2 regions of the Azospirillum sp. TSH100 genome follow, and region 1 is predicted to be linked to the other one. Evidence: predicted binding sites of a transcription regulator. Region 1 holds the regulator's gene; the other holds the start of a gene.
What was found. Region 1 encodes HrcA, which represses chaperone genes, less so after heat shock. Its sites were predicted from a motif close to GTTAGCACTCNCCNNNGGNGAGTGCTAAC; they were not measured.
Positions count from the first base shown of each region.

Region 2: the regulator HrcA is predicted to act here: its motif matches at 2,133-2,161, upstream of groES (co-chaperone GroES).

Region 1 covers NZ_CP039634.1:841,190-855,992, forward strand. The annotation lists gene gshB (glutathione synthase) at 1-816, shown strand, start outside; gene trpS (tryptophan--tRNA ligase) at 1,271-2,269, shown strand; gene E6C72_RS04030 (pyrrolidone-carboxylate peptidase) at 2,297-2,986, shown strand; gene E6C72_RS04035 (MarR family winged helix-turn-helix transcriptional regulator) at 2,994-3,368, opposite strand; gene E6C72_RS04040 (alpha/beta fold hydrolase) at 4,311-5,837, shown strand; gene E6C72_RS04045 (YifB family Mg chelatase-like AAA ATPase) at 5,859-7,391, opposite strand; gene E6C72_RS04050 (YeeE/YedE family protein) at 7,621-8,025, shown strand; gene E6C72_RS04055 (DUF6691 family protein) at 8,035-8,493, shown strand; gene E6C72_RS04060 (creatininase family protein) at 8,594-9,340, shown strand; gene E6C72_RS32600 (DUF4347 domain-containing protein) at 9,396-12,188, opposite strand; gene hrcA (heat-inducible transcriptional repressor HrcA) at 12,663-13,703, shown strand; gene grpE (nucleotide exchange factor GrpE) at 13,760-14,359, shown strand; gene E6C72_RS04080 (response regulator) at 14,518-14,803, shown strand, end outside.
Region 2 covers NZ_CP039634.1:1,260,640-1,275,442, reverse strand. The annotation lists gene groL (chaperonin GroEL) at 90-1,733, opposite strand; gene groES (co-chaperone GroES) at 1,782-2,072, opposite strand; gene E6C72_RS06055 (hypothetical protein) at 2,591-2,842, shown strand; gene E6C72_RS06050 (lysozyme) at 3,033-3,527, shown strand; gene E6C72_RS06045 (COX15/CtaA family protein) at 3,628-4,701, shown strand; gene E6C72_RS06040 (Crp/Fnr family transcriptional regulator) at 4,776-5,462, opposite strand; gene ccoS (cbb3-type cytochrome oxidase assembly protein CcoS) at 5,621-5,824, opposite strand; gene E6C72_RS06030 (heavy metal translocating P-type ATPase metal-binding domain-containing protein) at 5,730-8,261, opposite strand; gene E6C72_RS06025 (FixH family protein) at 8,300-8,830, opposite strand; gene ccoP (cytochrome-c oxidase, cbb3-type subunit III) at 9,101-9,991, opposite strand; gene E6C72_RS06015 (cbb3-type cytochrome c oxidase subunit 3) at 9,995-10,156, opposite strand; gene ccoO (cytochrome-c oxidase, cbb3-type subunit II) at 10,172-10,909, opposite strand; gene ccoN (cytochrome-c oxidase, cbb3-type subunit I) at 10,931-12,427, opposite strand; gene E6C72_RS06000 (hypothetical protein) at 12,674-13,219, shown strand; gene E6C72_RS05995 (cupin domain-containing protein) at 13,343-13,738, shown strand; gene E6C72_RS05990 (class I SAM-dependent rRNA methyltransferase) at 13,792-14,803, shown strand, end outside.

The DNA of each region.
Region 1 (14,803 bases):
ATCCTGACCGGCAACCGCCTGACCGCGCGGGTGCGCGAGATGACGGTGGTGCGCCAGCGCGGCGCCCATTACACGCTGGGCGAACCGGTGCCGACCGATCTTACGACCATGGACGTCATCCTGCTGCGGCAGGACCCGCCCTTCGACATGGCCTACATCACCTCCACCCATCTGCTGGAGCATGTGCAGCCCAAGGTTCTGGTGGTCAACGACCCGGCCGAGGTGCGCAACGCGCCGGAAAAGCTGTTCATCACCAAGTTCCCCGACCTGATGCCGCCGACGCTGATCACCAGCGACAAGCAGGCCATCCTGGAGTTCCGGGCCGAGCACAAGGACATCATCGTCAAGCCGCTGTTCGGCAACGGCGGGGCCGGCGTCTTCCACCTGAAGCCGGACGACGAGAATCTGGGATCGCTGCTGGAGCTGTTCACCCAGCTCTACCGCGAGCCGGTGATCGTGCAGAAGTACCTGCCGGAGATCCGCCAGGGCGACAAGCGCATCATCCTGGTCGACGGCGAGCCGGTGGGTGCCGTCAGCCGCATGCCGCTGGAAGGCGAGGCCCGCGCCAACTTCCACGCCGGCGGCAGCGCCAGGAAGACCGAACTGACCGCGCGCGAGCGCGAGATGTGCGCCGCCATCGGCCCGGTGCTGCGCGAGAAGGGGCTGGTCTTCGTCGGCATCGACGTGATCGGCGACTACATGACCGAGATCAACGTGACCTCCCCCACCGGCATCCAGGAGATCAACCGCCTGAACGGCGTGGCTCTGGAAGCCCTGCTGTGGGACGCCATCGAGCGCCGCCGCGCGGAAAAATGAAAATGCGCCGCCGCGCGGGGAAGTAAGGATACGGCGCGGGAATACGCTGGGCGATTGTGCAATTTTTTCGGGAATGGAACACCCGCATACCCTTGCAGGGCATAAGGGTTGATATTACCTTGAACCGTGGGAGCGGCGGCTCCGACCCCGCCGCTCCCTGGTCCAGCCTTAACCCTGGCAGAGTTCAAGCAGACGCTTGATGATCTCCAGGATCAGGACCAGAAGGATAAGGATCTCTTTCATCCTTCTTCTCCTTCTCGTGTGGCGGGGGCGGCGGGTCCGCCCCCTCCCAACCACACGAACGCGGCGGTAGCATACAAAGGCGCGCAATACAACCGTGACCATGCGCCTGCGGCGATCAGCGTGGATGGCGTGTTGAACGCACCGCGCCTTGACCGGCGGACTTCGGGGGGCGATAACTGCCGCCTCCCAGAGTTTTCGAGCGAGACCACCCGTGAACCGCATTTTCTCCGGCATGCAGCCGACCCGGCAGCTTCACCTCGGCAACTATCTGGGGGCGCTGCGCAACTGGGTGGAGTTGCAGAACAGCTACGAGTGCATCTTCTGCGTCGTCGACCTGCACGCGCTGACCATCGACCAGGATCCGGAGGTTCTGCGCAACAACATCCGCGAGGTCGCCGCGGCCTACATCGCCGCCGGCATCGACCCGGACAAGAACATCCTGTTCAACCAGTCGGTCGTGCCGGGCCATGCCGAGCTGGGCTGGATCCTGTCCTGCCACACGCCGCTGGGCTGGCTGAACCGCATGACCCAGTTCAAGGAAAAGGCCGGCAAGCAGAAGGACATGGCCAACCTCGGCCTCTATGCCTACCCGACGCTGATGGCCGCCGACATCCTGCTGTACAAGGCCACCCATGTGCCGGTGGGCGAGGACCAGAAGCAGCATCTGGAACTGGCGCGCGACATCGCCGGCGCCTTCAACCGCCGCTATGAGACCGAGTTCTTCCCGCTGCCCGAACCGCAGATTCTGGGAGAGGCGACGCGGGTGATGAGCCTGCGCGACGGCAAGAAGAAAATGTCGAAGTCGGACGAGTCCGAATATTCGCGCATCAACATGACCGATGATGCCGACACCATCGCGCAGAAGATCCGTAAGGCCAAGACCGACCCGGAACCGCTGCCGGAAACCGTGACCGAGCTGGAGGCCCGTCCGGAGGCCGACAACCTTGTCACCATCTATGGCGCCCTGGCCAGCCAGTCGCGCGAGCAGGTGCTGGCGCAGTTCGCCGGTTCCCAGTTCTCCGACTTCAAGAAGTCGCTGGTCGACCTCTCGGTGGACAAGCTGGCGCCGATCACCACCCGCATGAAGGAACTGCTGGCCGACAAGGCAGAGATCGACCGGCTTCTGAAGAAGGGCGGCGAGCGTGCCGCCGCGATTGCGGAAAAGAACCTGAACGACGTGAAGGACATCATCGGCCTGCTGCGACCGTAAGGATGAGACCATAAGGATGTCCTGCCCGTGACGGCCCCCATCCTGATCACCGGCTTCGCGCCGTTCGGGACACTCCCGGACGGCGAGCCGGAACCCGCTCCCGCCGATCATCCTGCCGCCGATCATCCCCTCACCGGTCATCCATGGACGGCCGATCCGACCGCCCTGCTGATGGAGCGGCTGGCGGCGGAGCCGGGGGTCGTCACCGCCACCCTGCCCCCTCTCTATGACGCCTGTGGCGACGTGTTCGCCGAGTTGCTGGCGGAACACCGGCCGCTGGCGGCGCTCGGCTTGGCCTATTGGGAAGAGAGCGATTACATCCGGCTGGAACGGCTGGCCTGGAACCGCGACGAAAGCCCGCTGGCCGATGCCGCCGGGACGGTGCGGGAGCACGCCGACATCGTGCCCGGCGGGCCGACCGCCTATGGCAGCACCCTGCCGGTGCCGCGGGTGATGCGCGAACTGTCGATGGCAGGGCTGCCGGTGACCTTCGGCGACTTTTCCGGTGGCTTTCTCGGCAACCATCTGTTCTACCGGGCACGCCACATCATCGAGAGCGCCGATCTGGACGTGCCTTACGGCTTCTTCCACCTGCCGCCGCTGCCGGACCGGGCAGCCCAGCTGCGCCGTTACGGCGGCTTGAGCCTGGAGCGGCAGGAACTGGCGGTGCGTACGCTGGTGGGAATGCTGCGCCGGGCGCTGAACGGGATCGCCTGAAGAGCGATCAGGCCGTCCTGGCGGGGCGGCGCTGCTCGGGCGGGTTCACGATGGCGCGCAGCGCGTCCAGGAACTCACGGCCCTTGTCGGTCAGGGTGACAATCTTGCGGCGGCGCTCGCGCGGGTCTTCCTGTGCCTGCACCAGATCGAGGCCAGCTTTGCCGAAGCTGTGCCAGCGGCTGAGCGCGGCGACGTTGCGCGACGCAGAGGATTGGGCGATGCCCAGGCGTTCCGCCAGTTCGCCGATGGAGATGCCTTCGCTCTGCGCGATGGTCATGAAACTCAGCGCATACTGGATGGGCAGATCGGGGTCGAGCTTGCGGAACGCCTCAAGCACCTGGACGACGGTAAGGACCTCGTCATGACGAACGCGGGCCGGCATTCAGCAGGTCTCCGCGACGCCGCGCGCTATGCAGCGCGGGAGGGTGGTCCCCAACGGGCCGGTGTGTAGATGATGTTCAGGCGTCCAAGCCATAGGATGACTTCCCCGTTTTCACGCCTCAGGTCGAAGGACCCGGCCGGCGATGCCCAGCGGGCGTGTTCAACGAAGAGACGATGACCGCAAAAACCCAGAAAGACACACATGGGATCCTCTCGATATCCGGAATTCACGCTCGAAGGGTGCGGGAAGAAGACGGGCCGGCTGGGCATGATTGGCGGCCATATGGGCGGCGGTGATGGCCGGGTCGCCCGATCGGCGAGTCCAGGCAGTGGCTACGATGGCTTTCATCGAAACTCTCCAGGGGTTGAGTGATGCCGGCGTGAGAGACCGGCGGATCCGGTATCGCCGGTCAGCGATACGGTTGCAAGGTCAAAAATGTCCGCGCGTCCGATAGGTTCCGATCGCGGATGTGAAAAGGCGGAAGACGGCAGGTGGGTGGGGGCTCTTCGCCATCCCCAACGTCTCCGTCCGTCAATCCGATATCGCGCCGCAGGTGTTCGCACAGTCGGCCCGGTCCGGAGGATGCCCCGGAATCGAGCCAGCGGCTCCGCAACGCCGTCCACAAGGTCGGCATGATCTGCTCCTACAATAACTGAGAGGCTCCACCGATCGGGCCTCTGATAGCGAAATAATTCCGTGTGCGGATGTATTCCGTCAACCGGTTCCTCCGGAGATGTCCGTTCGTCTGCATATGGCGTGACCTTCGCCGCACGGCTGTTGCAAATCAGCACCGCTTTTCCGCCGTTTCACCATCCGCCGGGATGTCGCCGGGCGACTCTGGACAAGCGGAGGTCGGTCGGTCAAACACAAAGCCGACGGCAAAAGCCGTCCGCGGTACTCCGCCCATCGGTCTCATATCCATCAGGTTCAGGTCGTCCGTCCGTGTCCATCCTCCCCTCTCCCGCATGGTCGACAGCGGTAGGCTCCGCCCGCAGGTTGCTGGCGGCGGTCGCGGTGGTGGGCGCCCTTTGGACCCTGCCCGCGGCGGCGGAGGCGCGCTTCACCCCCGGCCCCTGCTGGTTCACCGTGCCGGACGGCGAAGCGGCGCTGTGTGGAACGGTGGCGGTGCCGGAACGACGCGACCGTCCCAACAGCCGCAGCCTGCGCCTGCCGGTCGCAGTGCTGCTCAGCACCGCCCGCCAGCCGGCCCCCGATCCCGTGCTGTTCCTGGAGGGTGGCCCCGGCGCCTCCCCCTTCGGCAGCGGCGAGGCGACGGAAGAACGGATGGAGGTGTGGTGGGAACTGTCGGCCCCCTTCCGCCGTACTCGCAACCTGATCCTGTTCGACCCGCGCGGCGTCGGCCGTGCCGAACCCGACACCGACTGCCCGGAACTGGATGCCGTCGGGGCGAGCCGCGGTGCCCGGCCGCTGACGCGTGAGCAGCGGGCGACGGCAGAGCGATCGGCGGTCAGCGCCTGTTCCGCGCGGCTGCAGGCAGCCGGGCTGGACGCCGCCCAATTCTCCACCCCCGTCGCCGCCGAGGATGCGCTGGACGTCGTGACCGCGCTGGGTGCCCAGCGCGTGAACCTGTTCGCGGTGTCCTACGGCACGCGGGTCGGGCTGGAAATCCTGCGGCGACAGGGTGGGCGCGTCCGCACCGCCGTCTTCGACAGCGTCTATCCGCCAGACGTGAACGCGCAGGAGGAGATGCCCTGGCTGGCCCAGCGCACCTACCGGCGGCTGTTCGACGACTGTGCCGCCAACCGCGCCTGCCGCTCCGCCTTTCCCGATCTGGAGAAGCGTTTCCTTGCCCTGGTCGAGCGGCTGGACCGCAACCCGGTCGAGATCGTCGTCGGCGACCATGAGACGCGCCGCGTCCTGCGGCTGACCGGCGGGGCGGCCATCGCCGCCGGGCTGGAGGCAATGGCGGTCAGCGAAGCGGTGCCGGCCCTGCCGATCATGATCGACCGCGCTGTCCGCGGCCAACACGCCACGCTGGCCGAATGGGCACCGACCAACTGGTTGGGCGATCCGGAGGTCGCCGACGGGCTGGCCTTCTCGGTCGAATGCCGCGAGTCGGTGACCACCGCCGACCCGCTGAAGCGCGCCGACAGCGCCCGCCGCTATGCTCCCTATGGGCTGGTCGCAGCCGACGACCCGGGCCAGCGCGTCTGCCGCCTTTGGCCCGCCGGCCATCAGGAGCCGACCGAACGCCTGCCGGTCGCCAGCCCGGTCCCGGTTCTGCTGCTGTCCGGCGCCTATGATCCGGTCACCCCGCCGGAGTGGGGCGACCGCGCCGCCGCCACCCTGCCGAAGAGCCGCCATCTGGTCTTCCGCGCCGCCAGCCACATCGTGACCTCCAGCGAGGATTGCGCCATGGTCGCTGCCGTCGGCTTCGTCGAGCAAGAGACGCTGCCGGCGACCGCCTGTCCCGGAGCGGCCAAGCCGCCAGTGTTCGAGGGACCGTGAGAGGTGGGCGGCGGTTTCCCCTCACCGCCCCGGCGCGATCCGCCGGTAGCTCAGCGCCTCGGCGATATGACGCCGTCTGACCCCCTCGGCCCCGTCGAGATCGGCCAGCGTCCGCCCCACCCGCATCACCCGGTGATAGCCGCGGGCGGACAGTTTCAGCCGCTCCGCCGCCTCGGTCAGCAGGGTGCGGCCTGAGGCATCAGGAGAGGCCACCTTCTCCAGCAATTCGCCATCCGCCTCGGCATTCGTCCGCACCGCCCGCCCGGCCGGGTAAGGACCGAAGCCGCCATAACGCTCCGCCTGGATGGCGCGGGCGACGGCGACGCGGGCGGCGATGTCGGCGCTGCCCTCCGCCGGCGGCGGCAGGCTGAGATCGGCGGGACTGACCGCCGGCACGTCGATGTGCAGATCGATGCGGTCGAACAGCGGTCCACTTATTTTAGATTGATAATCGGCCGCGCATTTCGGCGCGCGGGCGCAGGCGAGCGAGGCATCGTCCAGGTGGCCGCAGCGGCAGGGGTTCATCGCCGCCACCAACTGCACACGCGCCGGATAGGTCACGTGGTGGTTGGCGCGACTGACCACCGCCTTGCCGGTTTCCAACGGCTGCCGCAGCGCCTCCAGCAGCGCGCGGGGAAACTCCGGGAGTTCGTCGAGGAACAGAACGCCCTGGTGCGCCAGGGAGATCTCGCCCGGCTTCGCCCTTGTGCCGCCGCCGACCAGCGCCGGCAGGCTGGCGGACTGGTGCGGCGCACGGTAGGGGCGCTGGCGCAGCAACCGGCCCTCCTCCAGCAGACCGCCGACGCTGTGAATCATCGACACCTCCAGCGCCTCCGCCGGGTCAAGCGGCGGCAGCAGGCCGGGCAGGCGGGCGGCCAGCATCGACTTGCCGGACCCCGGTGGCCCCATCATCAGCAGATTGTGCGATCCGGCGGCCGCCACCTCCAGCGCGCGCTTGGCGGTTTCGTTGCCCTTGACGTCGCGCAGGTCGGGCGGCGGGGCGTCCTGTTCCTGCATCCGCGGCTTGGGCGGGGTCAAAACCTGGGTGCCCTTGAAATGGTTGATGAGGGCAAGCAGGTTGGCCGGCGCCAGCACGTCCAGATCGGGCCCGGCCCAGGCCGCCTCGCCGCCGCAGGCCGCCGGACAGATCAGGCCGCGGTCGTTGGCCAGCGCGTCGATGGCGGCGGGGAGCACACCGGCCACCGGGGTCAGGGCACCGTCCAGCGCCAGCTCGCCCAGCGCGACATAGCGGGCCATCTCCGCATCCGGCAGCACCCCCATCACCGTCAGCAGGCCGAGCGCGATGGGCAGGTCGAAATGGCTGCCCTCCTTCAGCACGTCAGCCGGGGCGAGGTTGACGGTGATCCGCTTGGCCGGCAGCGCCAGCCCCAGCGCATGCAGCGCAGCGCGCACCCGCTCCCGGCTTTCGCCCACCGCCTTGTCCGGCAGGCCGACGACGGTGAAGGCGACGATTCCGCCGGACATCTGGACCTGGACGTCGATCCCCAGCACCTCGATGCCCTGGAATGCGACGGTGTTGATGCGGGCGACCAAGGCGGACCCTCGTTGCAGAACCTCATTGACTGCAAATGTATGGCGGGTACAGATACGGATGGTCAATCCCGTTCGGCGATGATGCTCTTATGAAAACTCCCATAGGATGCGGAGTGGCAAAGCCATGGGATCATCAAGCCTCTTCATATTAGAAAAAATATATGTAAGAATGACTGTCATCGTGATGCGGTGTGGCTACAGCCGCCGGGATTTGGGGTGAGAGGGTGTGATGACAGGGCCGATCGAGGCTTTGGCCGGTGGCGCGCTGATTGGCGCGGCGGCGGCGGGAATGCTGCTGGTGAACGGGAGGATCGCCGGCATCAGCGGCATTCTGGCGCGTGCGGTGCGTCCGGGAGCAGCCCCCTGGCAATGGGCCTTCGTCGCCGGTCTGCTGGCCGCCGGACTGGCCGCCCGTCTGTCGGGGATCGAACCGGCGCCGGCCTTCGTGCTGCAACCGGTGCCGATGCTGATCGCCGCCGGACTGATCGTCGGCATCGGTACCCGGATCGGATCGGGTTGCACCAGCGGACATGGCGTTTGCGGGCTGGCCAACCTGTCGCCACGCTCGCTGGTCGCCACGCTGGTGTTCATGGCCGTCGCCGCGGCGGCGGTCTTCGTCACCCGCCATCTGTAGGAGAGCCCCATGCGCAGTCTCACCGCCGGCCTCTTCGGATTCGTTTTCGGGCTTGGGCTGATCGTCGCCGGGATGACCGATCCGGCGCGGGTGCTGGGCTTTCTCGATGTCGCCGACATCTGGACCGGGAGCTGGGATCCGACCCTGGCCTTCGTCATGATCGGCGCCATCGCCGGCGCCGCCCCGGCCTTCGCCATCGCCCGCCGCAAGCCGGTCTCGGTGCTGGGCGACCCCATCTCCCTGCCCGACCGCCGGTTGATCGACGCCCGTCTGGTGGGTGGGGCCGCCCTGTTCGGGTTGGGCTGGGGGCTTGCGGGGATCTGCCCCGGCCCGGCTCTGGTACTTGTGGGCAACGACGGCCTGTCTGCGCTGCTGTTCGTGGCATCGCTGCTCGCCGGTGGCTGGGTCGCCGATGTCCTGCCGCCCATCCTGCGCAGGTCGCGGACCGGGACGCGCCGGACCGCGTAAGCGTCCGTCGCATGGCTCCCGCCACACCGGACGGGGTTGGTGGGGAAAATCCACCGGCCTATGTTGGTGGAACCAATCACCCCGGCGGGAAGAGGCAAGCGTGCAACTGCATCTCAGCACCTGGAGCGAGGTCGAGGCCTATCTGAAGACCTCCAAGGGCATCATCATGCCGATCGGCTCGACCGAACAGCATGGGCCGAACGGGCTGGTCGGCACCGACGCCATCTGCGCCGAGGTCATCGCGAAGGGCGTCGGCGACGCCACCGGCGCGCTGGTCGGCCCGACGATCCCGGTCGGCATGGCGGTGCACCATATGGAGTTCCCCGGCTCGATGACGCTGAAGCCGTCGACACTGATCGCCCTGCTCCGCGACTATGTCGGCTCTCTGGCGGAACACGGGTTCGAGCGCTTCTTCTTCGTCAACGGCCATGGCGGCAACATCGCCACGGTCCGCGCCGCCTTCTACGAGATCTATGCGGAGAACCGGGCGCTGCGCGGCCGCGACGCGCCGGACCTGCGCTGCACCCTGGTCAACTGGTGGGAGAATGCCGAGGTCGGCCGTCTGTCGCGCGAGCTGTACCAGGGCAAGGAGGGGTCGCACGCCACCCCCAGCGAAGTGTCGCTGACGCAATACGCCTATCCCAACTCGATCAAGACCGCGACGATGGAGCCGGAACAGGCGCCGGCCGGCGGCTTCCATGACGCCCGCGACTTCCGCCGCCGCTATCCGGACGGCCGCATCGGCTCCGCCCCCGGCCTCGCCCGCCCCGAGCATGGTGAGCGCCTGTACGAGGCGGCGGTCGGTGCCATCGCCACCCAGTACCGCAACTTCCTGGCGGAAGACTGAGACGGCAGCCGCTGAGACGGGGACCACGGGGCGGTGGCCCCCGCCTCAGCGGTGGTCAGAGGTAGAAGTTGGACGCGGACAGGGTCAGTGTCCCGGACAGCGACAGCTCCATGTCCGGCAGACTGTCGCCGTTCCTGTCGGCGGAGACCCGCGTCGTGCCGTCGGCGAGCGTCCGGTAGGACAATTGCCCGGCAACTCCGCTGAAGGCGGCAGTGCCGATGAAGGTGAAGGCCTGATCGCCCCACAGGGCGCTGTTGGCGTCCACCTTCCGCAGGTCGATGATGTCCTGACCGGCGGCGAAGTCCTGGATCAGGTCGGCGGCGGCGCCGACGCCGCTGTCGATGTGGCTGGTGAGGACGAACAGGTCGGCGCCAGCCCCGCCGATCAGGGTATCGGCACCGCCGCCACCGGTCAGCGTGTCGTCCGCGGCACCGCCGGTCAGCCGGTTGTCCAGCGCATTGCCGATGCCGTCGAAGGATCCCGCACCGTCATAGATCAGGTTCTCGACATTGTCGGTCAGACGGTAGGACGAAATCAGCGAGTGGACGGTGTCGATGCCTTCGTTCAGGAATTCCCTGACGAAATCACTGCTCATGTCGACATAGTAGATGTCGTCGCCGAGATCGCCGCGCATGGCGTCGGAACCGGTGCCGCCGTCGAGGATGTCGTTCCCGGCACCACCGATCAACCCATCGGCGCCAGCGCCACCGAGCAGCGTGTCGTCACCCGCCCCGCCCCACAGGTTGTTGGTGCCCGCAGCGCCGATCATCAGGTCGCCGTAGGCCGTTCCAATGACGTCGTCGATGCTGATCAGCACATCGCCGGCAGCAGCGCCCCCATTCACCCCGGTGGCGAAATCGATGACGATCGGACCCGTCTCTCCAGCGTAGGTCACGGTGTCCACGATTCCGTCGCCGCCGTCCAGCGTGTCGGCCCCGGCGCCGCCGATCAGCGTGTCGTTGCCGCTGCCGCCAAGCAACCAGTTGTTGCCGGCATCGCCGATCAGCGTGTCCTGGTAGGACGAGCCCCGGATAATCTCGATCCCGTCGAAGACGTCGCCGGCCGCGTCACCGGTATGCTGCCCCGTCGCCAGATCGATCTTCACCGACGTGGTATAGCGCACGGTGTCGATGCCGTCGCCGCCGGACAGCAGGTCCGCCCCGGCGCCACCCTCCAGCGTGTCGTTGCCGGCCCCGCCCTGGAGCTGGTCGTCGCCGCCGGCCCCGTACAGCAGGTCGTTCCCCGCCCCGCCGAGCAGCGTGTCGGACAGCGCGTTGCCGGTCAGGTTGTCGTTGCCGGCCCCGCCGTCGATCGTCCAGTAATCGGGAGCGCTGGCGACGAAATAGTCGTTGCCGGCATAGCCGGTATAGGTGCGCTGTTCCACCAGGTTGGTGACGGCGATGGTGAAGGTCTGGTCGTTGCTGATGGGCTGGCCGTTGCTGTCGGTGGCGCGGACGACGATGCTGCGGCTGTCACCGATCCCATAATCCAGCCACTGGTTGGAGGCGACGGTGACCACCCCGGTGGTGGAATCGATGGCGAAGGAGCCATATCCGTTGTCGGCGAGGCTGTAGGTGACAGTTTCGCCGATGTTGGGATCGGTGGCGAACGCGGTGATCCCAACCACGGTGCCGACGGCTGCCCGTTCCGAGACCGTGTTGGCCGCCGTATCGACATCCACCGGCCGGGTCGGCCGGTCGTTGCCGTCCAGCACGGCGATGGTCATGGTGGTGGTCGTGGTGATCGAGCCGTCGCTGACGGCAACGACGATGTCGTGGCTGGACGCCGTCTCGAAATCCAGCAGGGTGGCGTCGGCCACCGTCACCAGACCGGTGGCGGAATCGATGGCGAAACGCCCGCCGGCATCGTCGGCGAGGCTGTAGGTCAGGAAGGTGCCTTCCGAATCGACAGACCGGGCATACAGCCCCACGGTGTCACCATTTTGCGCGGCCTCCGACACCTCGTTCGGAGCGTCGTCAATGTCGATGGAGAAGGTCGGCGCCAGATTGATGTCGACCACTTCGTCGTCGAAGATCAGCCGGTCGATGCCGGACATGGTATCGGTGTCACCCGACGCCAGATGGATCACCAGCCCCGGCTGCGACAGGTCGTAATCGGCGCGGTTGCCGGTGAAGACCGCGATATCGAGCCCATCATCGCCGATCAGCGAGTCGCTTCCGCTTCCGCCGATCACTATGTCGTTGCCGGCATCACCCCAGAGCAGATCATTGCCGTTGCCGCCGATGATGCTGTCGTCGCCATCGCCTCCGCCCAGATTGTCGTTCCCGTCATAGCCGAGCAGGGTGTCGTTTCCGGCATAACCGACAAGGGTATCCTCATACAGATTGCCCTCCAGGTAATTGTCTCCGGCATCGCCTTCGAGCTGGACCAGCAGATGCGGCCAGGACTCCCGTCCCGCGCCCGGCGCCGGCGCCGCCGACGGCGACCCGGCGGTCACATCCAGATCCCAGCACCCGCCCTGCCCGGCATCGCCCACCGGGCGGCTGGCTGCGGCGACGCCGCCACCACTCCATGCCGCCAGCGCATCGACGAAACGCCGACCCGCCGCACCGGCACCGGTCCCGCAGCCGTAGAGCAGCAGATCGGCGGAAGACGAACCGCTGGGAACAGCTTCCAGAAGCCGCGCCCGGTCGAGCGGGCGGCGACCCAGCCTGATGCGCCCCGGTTCGCCATGGGCGACCAGATGAATGGCCGCCGGTTCTTCAGCCAACGCCGCGGTCAGCGCAGCAAAGCCATCCTCGTCAGACCCGACCAGCCGCACCTCGACCCCGTCGCGGCAGGAGCGCAGCAGCCGGTCGAGGTCGGGAAGGGCGGCATCGGCCAGCATGATTTCACGTGGAAGCCCACGACCGCGATCGGGGGTTGTGACGCCTGACCGGAAGTGATGCGACGCGCAGGAGGCCATGGATCGTTCCCTTCATTGCATTATGCCGGCTTTGCCGGGCCATATCGATCTCGGACAGAAAGTTAGGTAGTGAATTATCTTTGCTTTCGTCCTTTACGGAGAGTATTGGCAAAAGTTATCAACTTTTTAAAAAAAGATACGGATTTTCCTTACCCATGGGTTGTCCCCTGGGGTGGGACGACCTCATGACCCCCGATGGGCGGCGGTGGAGGCAAAACCGGAAGCAAAGGGACAAGGGCGAAATGCCGCGGGTAGGAGCAGCACAGCGTGGCGTCGGCGCGCATGGTTGCGGGCTTATCGGCCCGACACGTTGATTCGGTGATCGGACCTGCCTAAATTCGGACCCGTCGGCACTCCGGTCCGACAGCGGCAGCAGACCGAACCGTCAGAAGGCCCATGATCAACGAGCTGAACCAGCGATCGCGCGAGATCTTCCGGCTGATCGTCGACGCCTATGTGGCGTCGGGCGAGCCGGTCGGTTCGCGCACGATCTCGCGGCGGCTTGGCATGGCCTTGTCGCCCGCCACCATCCGCAATGTGATGGCCGACCTGGAGGAGCAGGGGCTGCTCTACGCCCCGCATACGTCGGCTGGCCGCATCCCGACCGACGCCGGGCTGCGCATGTTCGTGGATGGCCTGCTGGAGATCGGGTCGCTGACCGAGGACGAGCGCGCCTCGATCGAAGCGAAATGCTCCGCCTCCGGACGCGCCTTCGCCGACGTGCTGGGCGAGGCGTCGACCATGCTGTCCGGACTGTCGCACTGCGCCGGGCTGGTGGTGGCGCCCAAGACCGACCGGCCGCTGAAGCACATCGAGTTCGTGTCGCTCGGCCCCGGTCGCGCCCTGGTCGTCCTGGTCAACGAGGACGGTCTGGTCGAAAACCGGGTGATCGAGGTGCCGATGGGGGTGCCGACCTCCACCCTGCAGACGGTGTCGAACTTCCTCAGCGCCAAGCTGGCCGGCCGGACGCTGGAGGAGGCCCGGCAGGACGTCATGCAGGAGATCGAACAGCAGAAGACCCAGCTGGACGAGCTGTCGCGCAAGGTGGTTGCCGCCGGTCTGGCGACCTGGGCCGGCAGCGGCGGGTCGAACGCCGGCCAGCTGATCGTCCGCGGCCAGTCCCGCCTGCTGGAGGACGTGACCGCCCTGTCCGATCTGGAGCGGGTTCGCGGCCTGTTCGAGGCTCTGGAGACCAAGGAGACGATGCTGCGCATGCTGGACGCCACCGGACGCGGCGACGGCGTGCAGATCTTCATCGGCGCCGAGAATGTGCTGTTCAGCCACTCCGGCTGCTCGATGATCATCTCCCCCTTCCAGAACAGCCGGGAACAGGTGATCGGCGCCATCGGCGTCATCGGCCCGACCCGCATCAACTATGCCCGCATCATTCCGCTGGTGGATTACACCGCGAAGGTGGTCAGCCGGCTGATCGGCTGAACACCACCCCCGCCTCACTCCCTCCGCCTTTTGACGAAGCAAGAATTGAGAAAACCATGAGCGAAGAGCAGAACAAGCCCTCCGACGCCACGGTGGAGCCGACCGAGGCCGCCGCCGACACCGCCGCCACCCAGACGGATTCCGGTTCGCCTGAGGACCGCGTCGCCAAGCTGGAGGCCGAGGTCGCCAGCCTGAAGGACCAGCTTCTGCGCGCCATGGCGGAGACGGAGAACACCCGCCGCCGTGCCCAGCGCGACCGTGAGGACGCCAGCAAGTTCGCCGTGTCCAGCTTCGCCAAGGAGCTGGTCTCGGTCGCCGACAACCTGCGCCGCGCGCTCGACGCCGTGCCGGCCGAGGGACGCGAGCAGGACGAGATGCTGAAGGGTCTCGCCGTCGGCGTCGAGGCGACCGAACGCCAGCTGTTCGCCGCCTTCGACCGCGCCGGCATCAAGAAGCTGGACCCGGCCGGCGAGCCGTTCGACCCGAACTTCCATCAGGTGATGTTCGAGATCGAGAACACCGGCAAAGCCGCCGGAACCGTCGTGCAGGTCCTGCAACCCGGCTACACCATCCACGGCCGCCTGCTGCGCGAGGCGATGGTCGGCGTCGCCAAGGGCGGGGACGCCGGCGGCCAGCATGTCGATACGAAAGCGTAACCATATCGCTTCTGCAAAGCCCCCGCTTCGGCGGCACTGCCGACGGGCCGGGGGCTTCCGTGTTATGTGGTATAAGGGACGCCAGCGGTTGACGGTTGGCGGGAAATTGCCTAGGGCTTTCCCGTAATTCTTTCGGCCTACAACCGGAGCCGCCAGCTATGCCCAAGAGCGTCCTGACCGTCGACGATTCCAAGACCATCCGCGACATGGTCGGGTTCACGCTGAAAGGCGCCGGCTATGAGGTGGCGGAGGCGTCGGACGGCAATTCCGGCCTCGCCCTCATCAACCAGCGCAAGTTCGACTGCATCATCACCGACCTGAACATGCCGGGGCTGGACGGGCTGGCGCTGACCCGCGCCATCCGCGGATCGACACTCAACCGCGCCACCCCGGTCCTGCTGCTGACCACCGAAGCCGACCCCGCCAAGAAGACCGCCGGCCGCG
Region 2 (14,803 bases), 420 kb from region 1:
CGCCCAAAAGAAAAGGGCGCCCCCTTGCGGAGGCGCCCCTTTCCGAACCGAAGAACGGTCAGACGACGGGCTATCGGACGGTGGGCCGATTAGAAGCCCATGTCGTCCATGCCGCCCATGCCGCCCGGCATGCCGGCCGGAGCAGCCTTCTTCTCCGGCTTCTCGGCGATCATCGCCTCGGTGGTGATCAGCAGGCCGGCGATCGAGGCCGCATCCTGCAGGGCGGTGCGGACCACCTTCACCGGATCGATGATGCCGGCGGCGACCAGATCGGTGAACTCACCCTTCTGGGCGTCGAAGCCGAAGTTGGTGTCGGTCTGGTCCAGCAGCTTGCCGACCACGATCGAACCGTCGGTGCCGGCGTTGTAGGCGATCTGACGGACCGGAGCCTGAAGGGCGCGGCGGATGATGTCGATGCCGACGCGCTGCTCGTCGTTGGCCGGGGTCAGCTTGTCCAGGGCCTTGGAGGCGTACAGCAGGGCGGTGCCGCCGCCGGCGACCACACCCTCTTCCACCGCGGCGCGGGTGGCGTGCATCGCGTCGTCAACGCGATCCTTGCGCTCCTTCACCTCGACCTCGGTCGCACCACCGACGCGGATGACGGCGACGCCACCGGCCAGCTTGGCCAGACGCTCCTGGAGCTTCTCGCGGTCGTAGTCCGAGGTGGTCTCCTCGACCTGGGCGCGGATCTGGCCGCAACGGGCTTCGATGTCGGCCTTGTCGCCGGCGCCGTCGACGATCGTGGTGGTCTCCTTGGAGATCACGACCTTCTTGGCGGTGCCCAGCATGTCGAGGGTGACGTTCTCGAGCTTGATGCCGAGATCTTCGGAGATGACCTGGCCGCCGGTCAGGATGGCCATGTCCTCCAGCATCGCCTTGCGGCGATCACCGAAGCCCGGGGCCTTGACGGCGGCGATCTTCAGGCCGCCGCGCAGCTTGTTGACCACCAGGGTGGCCAGCGCCTCGCCCTCGATGTCCTCGGCGATGATCAGCAGCGGACGCGAGGACTGGACGACGGCTTCCAGAACCGGCAGCAGCGGCTGCAGGCCAGACAGCTTCTTCTCGTGCAGCAGGATGTAGGGGTTCTCGAGGTCCGCGACCATCTTGTCGGCGTTGGTCACGAAGTACGGCGACAGGTAGCCGCGGTCGAACTGCATGCCCTCGACGACGTCCAGCTCGGTGTCCAGGCTCTTGGCCTCTTCCACCGTGATGACGCCCTCGTTGCCGACCTTCTCCATCGCCTGGGCGATCATCTTGCCGATCTCGGCTTCGCCGTTGGCGGAGATGGTGCCGACCTGGGCGATCTCGTCGTTGGTCGTGACCTTCTTGGCGCGGGCCTGGATGTCGGCGACGACGGTGGCGACGGCCACGTCGATGCCGCGCTTCAGGTCCATCGGGTTCAGGCCCGCGGCGACCTTGGTCACGCCTTCGCGGACGATGGCCTGGGCCAGCACGGTGGCGGTGGTGGTGCCGTCACCGGCCAGATCGTTGGTCTTCGAGGCGACCTCGCGGACCATCTGGGCGCCCATGTTCTCGAACTTGTCGGCCAGCTCGATTTCCTTGGCGACCGACACGCCGTCCTTCGTGATGCGCGGAGCGCCGAAGGACTTCTCGATCACGACGTTGCGGCCCTTCGGGCCCAGCGTGACCTTCACGGCGTCGGCGAGGATGTCAACGCCACGCAGCAGCTTCTCGCGCGCGGTGGGGCCGAACTTGACGTCTTTGGCAGCCATGTCTCGATTCCTTTAACTTGCAAATTTCGAAGGATACGGGCGGAGGACTTAGGCCTCGATGACGCCCATGATGTCGGATTCCTTCATGATCAGGTAATCGACACCTTCGATCTTCACTTCAGTGCCCGACCACTTGCCGAACAGGATGCGGTCGCCGGCCTTGACGTCCAGCGCCACGACCTTGCCCGACTCGTCACGGGCGCCCGGGCCGACGGCGATGATCTCGCCTTCCTGCGGCTTTTCCTTGGCCGTGTCGGGGATGATGATCCCACCCTTGGTCTTGGTGTCGGACTCCAGACGCTTGACGACGACGCGGTCGTGCAGCGGGCGGAACTTCATGGAATGCCTCCTTGGATCAAGGCTTGGTTCTGACTGACGATAATTGGCGCGGGCGGGGCTGTTAGCACTCCATCCCGGCGAGTGCCAGACAGCTAATCGAAGCGGTTTGGGGATTCAAGAGGCTCGTTTCGGAATTTGGCGAAAATGCCGGCGGCATTCGGCGAAACCTGTCGCCAAAATACTGATTCTATTGGATATTTCTCATTTCGCCGATGGGCTGCCGCAGTCAAGATTTCTTCAAACGGTCACGAAGGACCCGACCGTTCCGGCGCCGGACAGCCGTTGCCGGGGCAGCAGGCAGGGACCCGCGCCCCCTTCAGGACAGCCCGGACTCCGCCACCCGCCCCTCCTACCCGACCGGGAGACCGCGCATGGCCAATCTCGTCCCGCAACTCCGCGACTTCCGCCTGCACCGATCCGCGCCCCGCCTCACGCTCCTGTGATTTCCATCACAGCGCGATCCATCGGTATTGGCTAAAATTTTATCTAATGCCGATGTTGGTGAGGTGGAGGACGCTATGATGGCGAAGCGGAAGGCCGGACGCTGGACCGGGGTTCCCGCCGCCGGCCGCATCCGGAGAATGCCGCCGGGGGAAAAGCGGCCGGCCCATACCGCTTCCGATCAGATCCCGGGCAAGCGGACACGCTGGCGGGACCGGGAAAGCCGGCTGGTGGAGGCTCTTCTGGAGGTCACCACCATCGCTGGCCTGTTCGCGCTGCTGTTCGCCCTGTTCGTGCTGTTCGGCGCCGCGCAGACCCTGGCGCCCTGAGATCGTGATGCCCCCGATAAGCGAGAACCAGATAACCAAAGATCCTCGGCAGACCATTTTCCGGGCGGGGTCTGCGCAATCCGCGACAATTTTAAACGCCGCCTTCCCGTTCAGCGGGTATCTCGCATAGGATCGCCCCCGATGCGGGCGGCCACACCCCGCCCGGCGCGCCAACCGGGAGATTTCATCCATGACCACCAAGCCGGTCTGCCAAGCCGCGGTCGATCTCGTGAAGCATTTCGAGGGCCTGTACCTGAAAGCCTACCTGTGCCCGGCCGGCGTTCCCACCATCGGTTATGGCCATACCGCCGGTGTGACGATGGGCGAAACCATCACCGCCGATCAGGCGGACGCCTTCCTCGCCTCCGACCTGACCGAGGCCGCCGGCCGCGTCGACGCCCTGGTGAAGGTGCCGCTGAACGCGGACCAGCGCGGCGCGCTGTCCTCCTTCGTCTTCAATCTCGGTGCCGGCAGCCTGCAAAGCTCGACCCTGCTGAAACTGCTGAATGCCGGTGATTACGCCGGGGCCGCCGGCCAGTTCGGCCGCTGGGTCTATGCCACGGTGAACGGACAGAAGACGCAGCTGCCGGGCCTCGTCGCCCGCCGTGCGGCGGAGGCGGCGCTGTTCCAGAGCCAGACCGCCCAGCCCCAGGCCGGCGTCACCACCGCCGACGGCACCGTCTGATCGGGGCCTGATCCGGCATTCCCGGCAAGAGCCGTTTGACGGGACGGGATGTTCGCCCCACATTTGCGGACATCCCACCGCCGCGCTCCGGAATGCCGCCTTGACCGCCTTTGCCTCCGACAGCCTCGACGCCGCCGCCCGCCCGAATCCGAATCGGCCCATCGCCGTCTGGCTGCTGATCTGTGCCGCCATGGTGCTCGCCATGGCCGTGATCGGCGCCATCACCCGGCTGACGGAATCCGGCCTGTCGATGGTGGAATGGAAACCGCTGATCGGCATTCTGCCGCCGCTGTCCTCGGCGGAATGGAACCGGGTGTTCGACCTCTACAAGGCGACGCCGGAGTTCCGCATCTACAACAGCCACATGGATCTTGCCGGGTTCCAGTCGATCTTCTGGTGGGAGTGGTTCCACCGGCTGTGGGGCCAGCTGATCGGCTTCGTCTTCCTGATTCCGTTCCTGCGTTTCTGGATGCAGGGCCGCATCTCGGCGGAGCTGTGGCCGAAGCTCGCCGGCCTGTTCCTGCTGGGCGGGCTTCAGGGCGGCATCGGCTGGTTCATGGTGAAGAGCGGGCTGGTCGATTCGCCGAACGTCAGCCATTACCGGCTGGCCCTGCATCTCAGCACCGCCATCCTGATCTATGCCCTGCTGCTGCGCACCGCGCTTGGCCTGCTCGACCCGCTGCCCCTGGCCGGCTGGCGGCCGGAGGCGGCATCTTTCCGCCGTCATGCCCGTTGGGCGCTGGGGCTGGTCGCCGTCACCATCGTCTGGGGCGCCTTCGTCGCCGGGTCGGACGCCGGCTTCGCCTACAACACCTTCCCGCTGATGAACGGCCACTGGATCCCGCCGGAGATCGACACGCTGACGCCGTGGTGGCTCAACCCGGTCGAGAACACCGCGGCGATTCAGCTGATCCACCGAACGCTGGCGATCCTGACCGGCGTCGTGGTTCTGGTGCTGACCGCCCGCGTCCTGAACGCCCGCCTGCCCGGCCGCGCCGGCCGCGCCGCGCTGGCGGCCGGCGCGATGATCCTGCTGCAGATCGCCATGGGAATCGCCACGCTGCTGACCGTGGTGTGGGTTCCCATCGCCGCCGCCCATCAGGCCGGTGCCATTCTGGTGGTGTCGATGCTGGTGTGGCTGCTGTTCGAGCTGCGGCCGATCGGCCGGAAGTGATCGATCCAAGGCGCGACCGATCACATTCCGACCGATCACGGGGAGCGCTCACGGCGAAGCCGCAGCGCCCCGCCTTACGCCCCTTCGGCCAGATCGTACATCGCGTCGATGTCGGCGATCAGGACCTTGTTGCCTTCCTGGAGCGAGATCACACCGGCGGTCTTCAACTGGGTGAAGGTGCGGCTGACGGTTTCGGTGGTCAGGCCCAGATAGTCGGCGATGTCGGCCCGGCTCATCGGCACGAAGACCGGGTTTTCCTTGTGGCCGCGGCGGGCGGCGCGCTGCGACAGCATCAGCAGGAAGGAGCAGATCTTCTCCTTCGCCGTCTTGCGGCCGAGCAGAAGCATCTGGTCCTGGGCGGCGGCCAGCTCGTTCGACGCCATCGAGAACAGGCGCCGCTGCATCTTGGGGAATTCCTCCAGCAGCGCGTCGATCTTCTTGCGCGGGAAGCGGCAGAGCGAGGCGCTGGTCACCGACTCGGCGGTGTAGGCATAGCTGTCATTGACCGCCAGACCCAGGAAATCGCCCGTCACCAGGAAGCCGGTGATCTGGCGGCGCCCATCGGGCAGCAGCTTGTACAGCTTCACAGTGCCGGAGGTGACGTTGTAGAGCGCGTCGGCGGCGTCGCCTTCGGCGAACAGGGTGTGGCCGGCATCGATGCGCACATTCTGCAGAATGTCGGCAAGGCGGCGCAGTTCCTCGGGTTCCAGCGCGGCGCACACCGTCAGGCTGCGCACGGGACAGGCCCCGCAGGGATTCATTTCCGTCGCAGCGCTCTTTTCCCGCGCGCGAACCATATCAAAAGGTGGCATGGACGAACCCAGCCTGTCATTCCGCATGGGGCCATATTGGTGGCAATCGCTGAGAATCGCAACCTCGCACGCATACAACCTTTTCTTTGCCCATACGGGCTTTGGCACTATTGTCCGCGAACCGCTTCCGCCGGTTTGGGCGACTCACCTCCCGCGCGGGGCGCCACCGGCAGATCGTCGTCGAAGAGGACGCGGTGGGCAGCCCCGTCCAGATCGTCAAACTGACCGGACTTCAGCGCCCACAGAAAGGCGGCCAGCCCCAGGCCGCCCAGGCTCAGCGCGATCGCGATCAGATAGAGAAGCTCGTCCATCACCCGAATCCTTACCCGGCAATTCCCGAACGGCACTGTCCCGCACGGGAAGATCCTTGACGACGGCGCCGCGGGCCAGCCGCAGCGCGTTCAGAATGACGATCAGCGACGACGACGACATCGCCAGCGCCGCCAGCAGCGGCGTCAGCATGCCGCCCATCGCCAGCGGGACCGCGCACAGGTTATACACCAACGCGATGCCGAAATTCTGCCTCACCAGACGGCCGGACCGGCGGGAAACCTCCACCGTCTCGACGATCGGGCGCAGCAGCCGGCCCTGGAACACCACATCGGCCGCGGTCTGGCTGACATCCACCGCGGTGGAGGGCGACATCGACACCGCGGCGGCGGCCAGTGCCGGGGCGTCGTTCAGCCCGTCGCCGACCATCAGCACGGTGCGGCCCTGCGCCGCCAATTCGGCCAGCGCCGCGGTCTTGTCGGCCGGTGTCTGCTCGGCCCGCCAGTCGGCGATGCCCAGCCGCTCCGCCACCGCCGCCACCGCGCCCCGGCGGTCGCCCGACAGCAGCCTCACCTCCAGCCCGCGCGCCGTCAGCTCCGCCACCACGGCGGCGGCATCGGGGCGCGGCGCGTCGAGGAAGACGATCCGCCGCGGCTCCTCGCCCGGACGAGCCAGCCACAGTTCCGGCCCGGCGGCATCTTCCGCCTCCGGCGGCGCACCGGTGAAGCGGCGGCTGCCCAGCCGCACCTCGCCATCCGCCGTCTGCAAGGACAGGCCGGCACCGGCGATCTCGCGCACTCCCGCCGCCACCGGCACCTCCGGCGCCGCAGCGGCCAGCGCGCGGGCCAGCGGATGGCGGCTGGCGGCGGCGAGCGAGGCGGCCAGCGCCAGATCCTCCGCCGGCAACCCATCGATCTGCGGCACCGGGCGCCCTTCGGTCAGGGTGCCGGTCTTGTCGAACACCACCGTGTCGATCGTGGCGAGCCGTTCCAGCGCGGTCGGGCTCTTCAGCAGCGTGCCCTGGCGCATCAGCCGGCCGCTGGCGATCACCTGCACCACCGGCACGGCCAGCGCCAGCGCGCAGGGGCAGGTGATGATCAGCACGGCGATGGCGTTCATCAGCGCGTCCTGCCACACCACCCCGCCCAGCAGCATCCAGGCGGTGAAGGTGGTCAGGGCGGTCAGATGCACGACGGGAGCGTAGAGGCGCGACACCCGGTCGGCGATGGCGACGTACTTGGCGCGGCCTTGCTCCGCGACCTCCATCAACCGGACGATCTCAGCCAGCAGCGTGCCCTCGCCCACCGCGGTGACGGTCAGGCGCAGCGGCGCTGTCAGGTTCAGGGTGCCGGCGAAGACCTGATCGCCCGGCCGCGCGGTGCCCGGCACCGTCTCGCCGGTGATCAGGCCGGTGTCGAGGTCGGACACACCGTCGGACACCCGGCCGTCGACCGGAATGCGCTCGCCAGCCGCGACCAGGATGGTGGTTCCGGGCACGACCTGCTCCGGCGCCACCACGGCGCTGGTGCCGTCGGCGTTCAGGATGGTGACGGCGTTGGCGCGCAGGCCCAGCAGCTGCTCCGCGGCCGAGCGCGCCCGGCCGCGCGCCCGCTGGTCGAGATAGCGGCCGACCAGCAGGAAGAACAGCAGCATGACGCCGCCGTCGAAATAGGCATGTTCGCCGCTGTGGATGGTCTCGAACAGGCTCATGCCGGTGGCGAGCAGCACGCCGATGGTGATCGGCACATCCATGTTGGTGCGGCCATGGCGCAGCGCCGACAGCGCCGAGCGCGCGAAGGGACGCAGCGCATAGGCGATGGCGGGCATGCAGATCAGCGCCGAAATCCAGTGCATCAGGTCGCGGGTGGCGGTGCCCATGCCCTGGCTGTGGCCGGCCCACACCGAAACCGACAGCAGCATGACGTTGCCCATGGCGAATCCCGCCACCGCCATGGCGCGCAGCAGTTCCTTCTCGCTCTTGGCCTGGGCGCCGCCCAGCCGGTCGGGGTCGAAGGGAACGGCCCGGTATCCCAGCTGGGCCACGGTGCCGACCACCGCGTTGGCGTCGGTCGCCTTGGGGTCCCAGCGCACGGTCAGCCGGCGCGTGGTCATGTTCATGCGGGCCTGGGCGACACCCGGCTGCCGGTTGAGCGCCGATTCGATCAGCCAGACGCAGGCCGCGCACTGCATGCCGTCGACCATCAGATGCAGACTGCGGCTGCCGTCCTGCTCCTCGCGGGCGTGCGGTTCGTAATCGACCGCCGGAGCGTCGTCGGGGCGCAGCGGACGGGCGGTGGGATCGACGCTGCGGCGCTCGTAATAGCGCTCCAGCCCCAGCCCGCGCACGAGGTCGTAGGCGGCGGCGCAGCCGGTGCAGCAGAACGGCCCCGCGCCATCACCGGCGGTAAGGCCGACGGTCGTGGAGGCCGCTTGGGCACCCTCGCCCAGCTCTTGTCCGCAATGGAGGCAGACGGTCATCTCAACATCACCCTGACTGTCCCGGTCGCGGCGCGCCCTCACTGCACCCAGACGCGCTTCTGGTCCTGATAGTCGCCGGTGGCGTGGGTAATGACGAAGCGCATGTCCCACTGGCCTTCCAGATCAAGCTCGACCGGAGCGCCGTAGCGGCCCTCGCCCAGATAGGGCAGCGACAGGGTCTTGTCATGCCCTTCGGAGATCGGACGGATCATCGTCACGGTAACGGCGGCGTCCTTCAGGATCTGGCCCTGCTTGTCGCGGACGGTGATGGCGATCACGCCCTTGCGCGGCTCGGTGCTGGTGAAGTCCGGCTGGACCTGCCAGCCACGCTCCGCCTGGGCGCGGGCGCCGGCGAGGTCGTTGTTGTAGCCGAGACCCTTGATGAAGTGGTTCTCAGTCTCGATCCCGGTCCAGCTCGACACCGCGAAATGGACCATCACCCCATTCACCGCCAGGACGATCATGAAGACGCCGACGAAGATCCAGGGGATGTACCACCCCGGCTGGCGCGGTGCCTTCAGACGTTTCGGCGGGAGGGGGCGGTTTCCGGTGGTGGTGCTGATGCTCATGTCGCTGGCTGCCCTTCGACTGGTCGGCGGCGTCTGGTAAGCGGCGTCTGGTAAGCGGCGTCTGATCAGCGATGTGCATCGCTGATCGCGGCAACTATGGCGACCGATTGCCGCAGGAACATTGCGATGGATCAAATGACAGGAAGTTAACGAACCGGCCGGCCCGCCGCATGTCCCGCAAAGAAAAAGGCGCCGGGGAGTGACCTCCCCGACGCCCTTTGTCCATTGGTGTCCTGGGCCGGTTCCGAAACGGTCCGCCCGGGCTTCGGCTTACTTGCCGCCGCCCAGATTGTGGACATAGACGGCCAGCGACTTGATCGTCGCGTCGTCCAGGCGCTTGGACCAGGCCGGCATGACGCCGGCGCGGCCGTTGGTCACCGTCTCGACCAGCGTCTGCTTGTCGCTGCCGTAGAGCCAGTTGGCCTGCTTCAGCGGCGGAGCGCCGACACCATCGATGCCGGCGGCGACCGCACCCTGGGCCGCGTCGCCGTGGCAGGCGGCGCAGTTCTCGTCATAGACGGTCTTGCCCTTGGCGACCTTGCCCGCATCGGCGGTCTTGCCGTTCAGCGACAGCACATAGTCCGTGACCTGATCGATCTGGTCGCGGGTGAGGATGCCGTCCTTGCCGAAGGCGGTCATGCCGACGTTCGGCGTGCCGCGGGTGTCGCCGTCATCCGAGCGGATACCGTGCTGGATGGTCTTGTAGATGTCGGCCGAGGTGCCGCCCCACAGCCACACGTCGTCGGCCAGCGTCGGGAAGCCCTTGGCACCCTGGCCGCCGGCGCCGTGGCAGGCGGCGCAGTTCTCGTTGAAGTAGGAGCGGCCGCCGGCCATGGCGAAGCCCAGCAGGTCCTTGTCCTTCTGGATTTCGTCGACCGACTTGGCGGCGATGGCGGTCAGGTACTTGGCCTGGCCGGCCTTCGCCTCCGCCAGCTTGGTGTCCAGTTCCTCGCGCTGGGAATAGCCGAGGATGCCCTTCGTGTAGGTCTTGCCCAGCGGCCAGGCCGGGTAGAACACGTAGTACACCATCGCCCAGGCGATGCAGACATAGAAGAGATACAGCCACCACTTGGGCAGCGGATTGTTCAGCTCGCGCAGTCCATCCCACTCGTGGCCGGTGGTCTCGACGCCGGACAGCTCGTCCTTGTAATTCTGTGCCATGGTCTAAAGCTCCTGACCATCATCCTTGAGCGGGATCTGGGCGGCGTCGTCAAAGGTGCGGCGGTTGCCGGGCCACATGGCGTAAACCAGGATGCCCGTCAGCAGCAGCATCAACCACACCGTCCAGAAGGACCGAAGCATCACCGTGATCGAATCCAAGTCCATGGATTCCTCCCCCGATTACTGCTGCAGCTGCTTGGACTGGTACTTGGTGAAGTCCACCATGGTGCCCAGCACTTGCAGGTAGGCGACGAGAGCGTCCATTTCGGTGACGTTCTTTTCGCCGGTGAAGTTCGCCACCACGGCCTTCGGATAGCGCTTCATCAGCCCGGCGGTGTCGCCGTCGGGGTTCTTCTGCGCTTCCAGGTCGGCCTTGGCGTTGGCGATCTGCTCGTCGGTGTAGGGAACGCCGACGATCTTCAGCGTCTTCAGGTGATCGGCGATGTCGCCGTAGCTCAGCGGACGGTCCTTCATCCAGCCGTAGGTCGGCATGATCGACTCCGGCACGACCGCGCGCGGGTTCACCAGATGGGCGACCTGCCAGGCGTTGGAGTATTTGCCGCCGACGCGGGCCAGATCGGGACCGGTACGCTTGGAGCCCCACTGGAACGGATGGTCGTACATCGACTCCGCCGCCAGCGAGTAGTGGCCATAGCGCTCGACCTCGTCACGGAACGGACGGATCTGCTGGCTGTGGCAGTTGTAGCAGCCTTCGCGCAGGTAGATGTTCTGCCCGGCCAGTTCGAGCGGGGAGTAGGGACGCACCCCCTCCACCTTCTCGATGGTTGATTCGATCGTGAAGAGCGGGACGATCTGAACCAGACCGCCGATCGACACGGTGATCAGCACGAGCACGATCAGCAGAAGGGTGTTCCGCTCGATCAGGTCGTGGCTGAAGCCCTTTTTATCCTGAGCCATTTCTCGCATCCTTCCCTAGCGTCAGGCCGCGCCGACCGTCGCCTTGTGCGGCGTGGTGACATAGGGCTTCTCGATGCGGACATCGCCCTTCGCCGTGCGCCACAGGTTGTAGACCATGATGAGAGCGCCGGTGACGAACAGGACGCCGCCCATCGCGCGGATCACGTAGAACGGGTGCATCGCCGCGACGGTCTCCACGAAGGAGTACTGCAGGAAGCCCAGGTTGTCGTAGGCGCGCCACATCAGGCCCTGCATGATGCCCGACACCCACATGGCGGTGATGTAGAGCACGATGCCGATGGTGGCGGTCCAGAAGTGGTAGCTGACCAGACGCAGGCTGTAGAGCTGCGAGCGCTTCCACAGGACCGGGACCAGATAGTAGATCGCGCCGAAGGAGATGAAGGCGACCCAGCCGAGAGCGCCGGAGTGCACGTGGCCGACGGTCCAGTCGGTGTAGTGCGACAGGGCGTTGACCGGCTTGACCGACATCAGCGGGCCTTCAAAGGTCGACATGCCGTAGAAGGCGACCGAGGTGACCAGGAAACGCAGGACCGGATCGGTGCGCAGCTTATCCCAGGCGCCCGACAGGGTCATGATGCCGTTGATCATGCCGCCCCAGGACGGCATCCACAGCATGACGGAGAAGGTCATGCCCAGCGTCTGCGCCCAGTCCGGCAGGGAGGTGTAGTGCAGGTGGTGCGGGCCGGCCCAGATGTAGAGGAAGATCAGGGTCCAGAAATGGACGATCGACAGGCGGTAGGAATAGACCGGCCGCTCGGCGCGCTTGGGCACGAAGTAGTACATGATGCCCAGGAAGCCGGCGGTCAGGAAGAAGCCGACCGCGTTGTGGCCGTACCACCACTGCACCATGGCGCTCTGCACGCCCGACACGAAGGTGTAGGACTTCATGCCGAACAGCGACACCGGGATGTTGACGTTGTTGCCGATGTGCAGGATCGCGACGGTCAGGATGAAGGCCATGAAGAACCAGTTGGCCACATAGATGTGCGACTCGCGCCGCGTCATCACCGTGCCGATGAACTGGACCGCATAGAGCACCCAGGTGACCGTCAGGTACAGGTCGAGGATCCACTCGGGCTCGGCGTATTCCTTGCCCTGGGTGAAGCCCAGGACATAGCTCAGCGCCGCGAGCACGATGAAGACGTTGTAGTTCCAGAAAATGAACTTCGCCAGCCCTTCGCCCCCGAAGAGATACTGGCGGCAAGTCCGCTGGACCGAATAAAGCGAAGTGGCGAACAGCACATTGCCGCCGAACGCGAAGATCACGGCCGAGGTGTGGACCGGGCGCAGGCGCCCGAAGCTCGTCCACTCCAGCCCGAGATTCAGCGCCGGGAAGGCCAGCTGCAGAGCGATGAAGGTGCCGGCCAGGAAACCGACGACGCCCCAGAACACTGCAGCGATAACGAAGAGTCGGATGGCGTCCTCATGGTAACGCACGTCTTCCGACACCCGCTGGCTGCCCAGGGTGGCCCCTGAAGTCAGAGTCGCTGATGTCATACAATCTCTCCCGTTTGCCCCGGGCGGCCGTGGGGCCGCGCCGTCTGGGTTGCACCACCACTGGGTACGTACTGTTAAGGAGCGGGACAGGTTGCACTCGGAAATGCCGAGAGGGACGCCGGGCGCGCCTGTCTCCAATGGCGCCCACTATGTGTATGGGGGGGTTCAGCAACATTGATCTACGTCAACGACCCTTCCGCCCCGGGCCTGCCATCGTTCAGCGTCCTTGCAATCGGCCGGACTGAAATGGACGACGGTTTTATCGCCAAACCCCTTGGTCGGCGCCAGATCGACCAGGCTTATCCGCTGGTCTGCGCCATCGCGCCGGGCCTCGGGGTCGGCCAATGGCGCGCATTTGCCGCAGCGGTGCTGGACGGCGCAACCATGGGCGGCAGCGAAAAGGACGGCTCCCCGGCAAGCCGGGGCATCATGACCGTGCAGAACGCGCAGGGCTACCTGCACGGCCTGTTCTCCTACGCGGCCGAACCGCATCTGCTGCACGGGCGGACGCTGTGCGTCGACAACTTCGTCGTGCTCGACCTGTTCGACGTCGCCGGGGTGGCGGAGGCCCTGCTGCGGGCGATGGAGGGGGTTGCCCGGCGGCTGGGCTGTGCGGCCATCCACACCACCCTGCCCGATCGCACCGTCCGGCACGGTTCCCGCCGCGACCCGATCCCCGACTGTTTCCGCACCGAAGGGCACCGGCAGGAGACGGTCCGCTTCTGCAAGGATCTGGCGGTGGTCAACGACAACGCCCCCGCGGCGGCGGACGAACGGCGCGGCGCGGAATAGCACCCGCCGGACGGCGGAGCCCGTCGTCGGTCTCGACCGGCCGCCGCCGCTGATGCAGGATCACGGTCGCGGCCCCTTCCCCGACGGTGCCGCGCCGCAACCACCCGACCTGGAAGCTTTTGGATGAGCGGAGCGCGATTCGGCAGCCTGCTGGAGGGGCTTCCCTCAAGCCCGCAGCCCGACGAAATCTTCACCACCCTGGCGGCACTGCCTGCCTCATTGCCCGCCCCATTGCCAGGCGTACGGATCGAACGGATCGTCTCCACCGGCCAGACCTCGCCGGACGGCTTCTGGTATGACCAGGGCTGGGACGAGTTCGTCCTGCTGGTCGCCGGCACCGCCACCTTGCAGGTGGAGGGAGAGGATGACCGCAGGCTGGGCCCCGGCGACTGGACGCTGCTGCCCGCCCGCACCCGCCACCGCGTCGCCGCCACGGCCGTCGGCGAGCCGACGGTGTGGCTGGCGATCCATGTCGGCGAACCGGACGGCGGGCCGGAAAACGCCATCGAAACGGAATAATGGGAAGCGCGCGGCCATTGCGCGCCGCCGATTTGCCGCTAGGATGCGGGCCCATGAGCGACACCGGCACCAAACCCGTCAAGAAATACCCGGCGATCCATCTGCAGTCAGGCCGCCAGCGGCGCGTGATGCAGGGACATCCCTGGGTCTATTCCAACGAAGTCCAGATGGACACCACCGCCAAGGCGGTGCCGCCCGGCAGCCCGGTGCGTCTTCTGGACCCCGGTGGGACGCCGCTGGGCATCTACACCTTCAATCCGCACACGCTGATCGCCGCCCGGCAGCTGTCGAGCGACCCGGCGACCGTGGTGGATCACGCCTTCATCACCGACCGGCTGCGTCGCGCGGTGGACCTGCGCGACCGGTTGTTCAGCCGCCCCTTCTACCGCGTCGTCCATGCCGAGGCGGACGGGCTGCCCGGCCTGATCGTCGACCGCTTCGACGATGTGGTGACGGTGCAGGCCAACTCCGTCTTCATGGACCGCCGGATCGACGAGATCCTGGCCGCCATCGACGAGGTGATGGCGCCGCGCGCGGTCATCCTGCGCAACGACGGCAGCCAGCGCGCGCTGGAAGGACTGGCGGAGGAGACCCGGCTGGCCAAGGGCGAGATCGCCGGGCCGATCCGGCTTGAAGAGAACGGCGTCACCTTCTTCGCCAACCCGCTGGACGGCCAGAAGACCGGCTGGTTCTACGACCAGCGCGACAACCGCGCCTTCATCGCCTCGCTCGCCAAGGGCGGCCGGGCCATCGACTTCTACAGCTACAATGGCGGCTTCGGCATCCAGTGCGCGGTGGCTGGCGCCACCCAGGTGATCGCGGTCGACCGCTCCGCCCTGGCGCTGGAGAACGCCACCCGCGCCGCCGAGGCGAACGGCGTCGCCGACCGCTTCGAGGCGCGCAAGGCCGACGCCTTCCAGGAAATGGAGCGGCTGGGCACGGCCGGCGAGACCTTCCAGGTGGTGATCGCCGATCCGCCGGCCTTCGTGAAGTCGAAGAAGGATCTGGCGGCCGGCAGCCGCGCCTACCGCAAGATGGCGCGTCTGGCGGCGAAGATCACCGCCC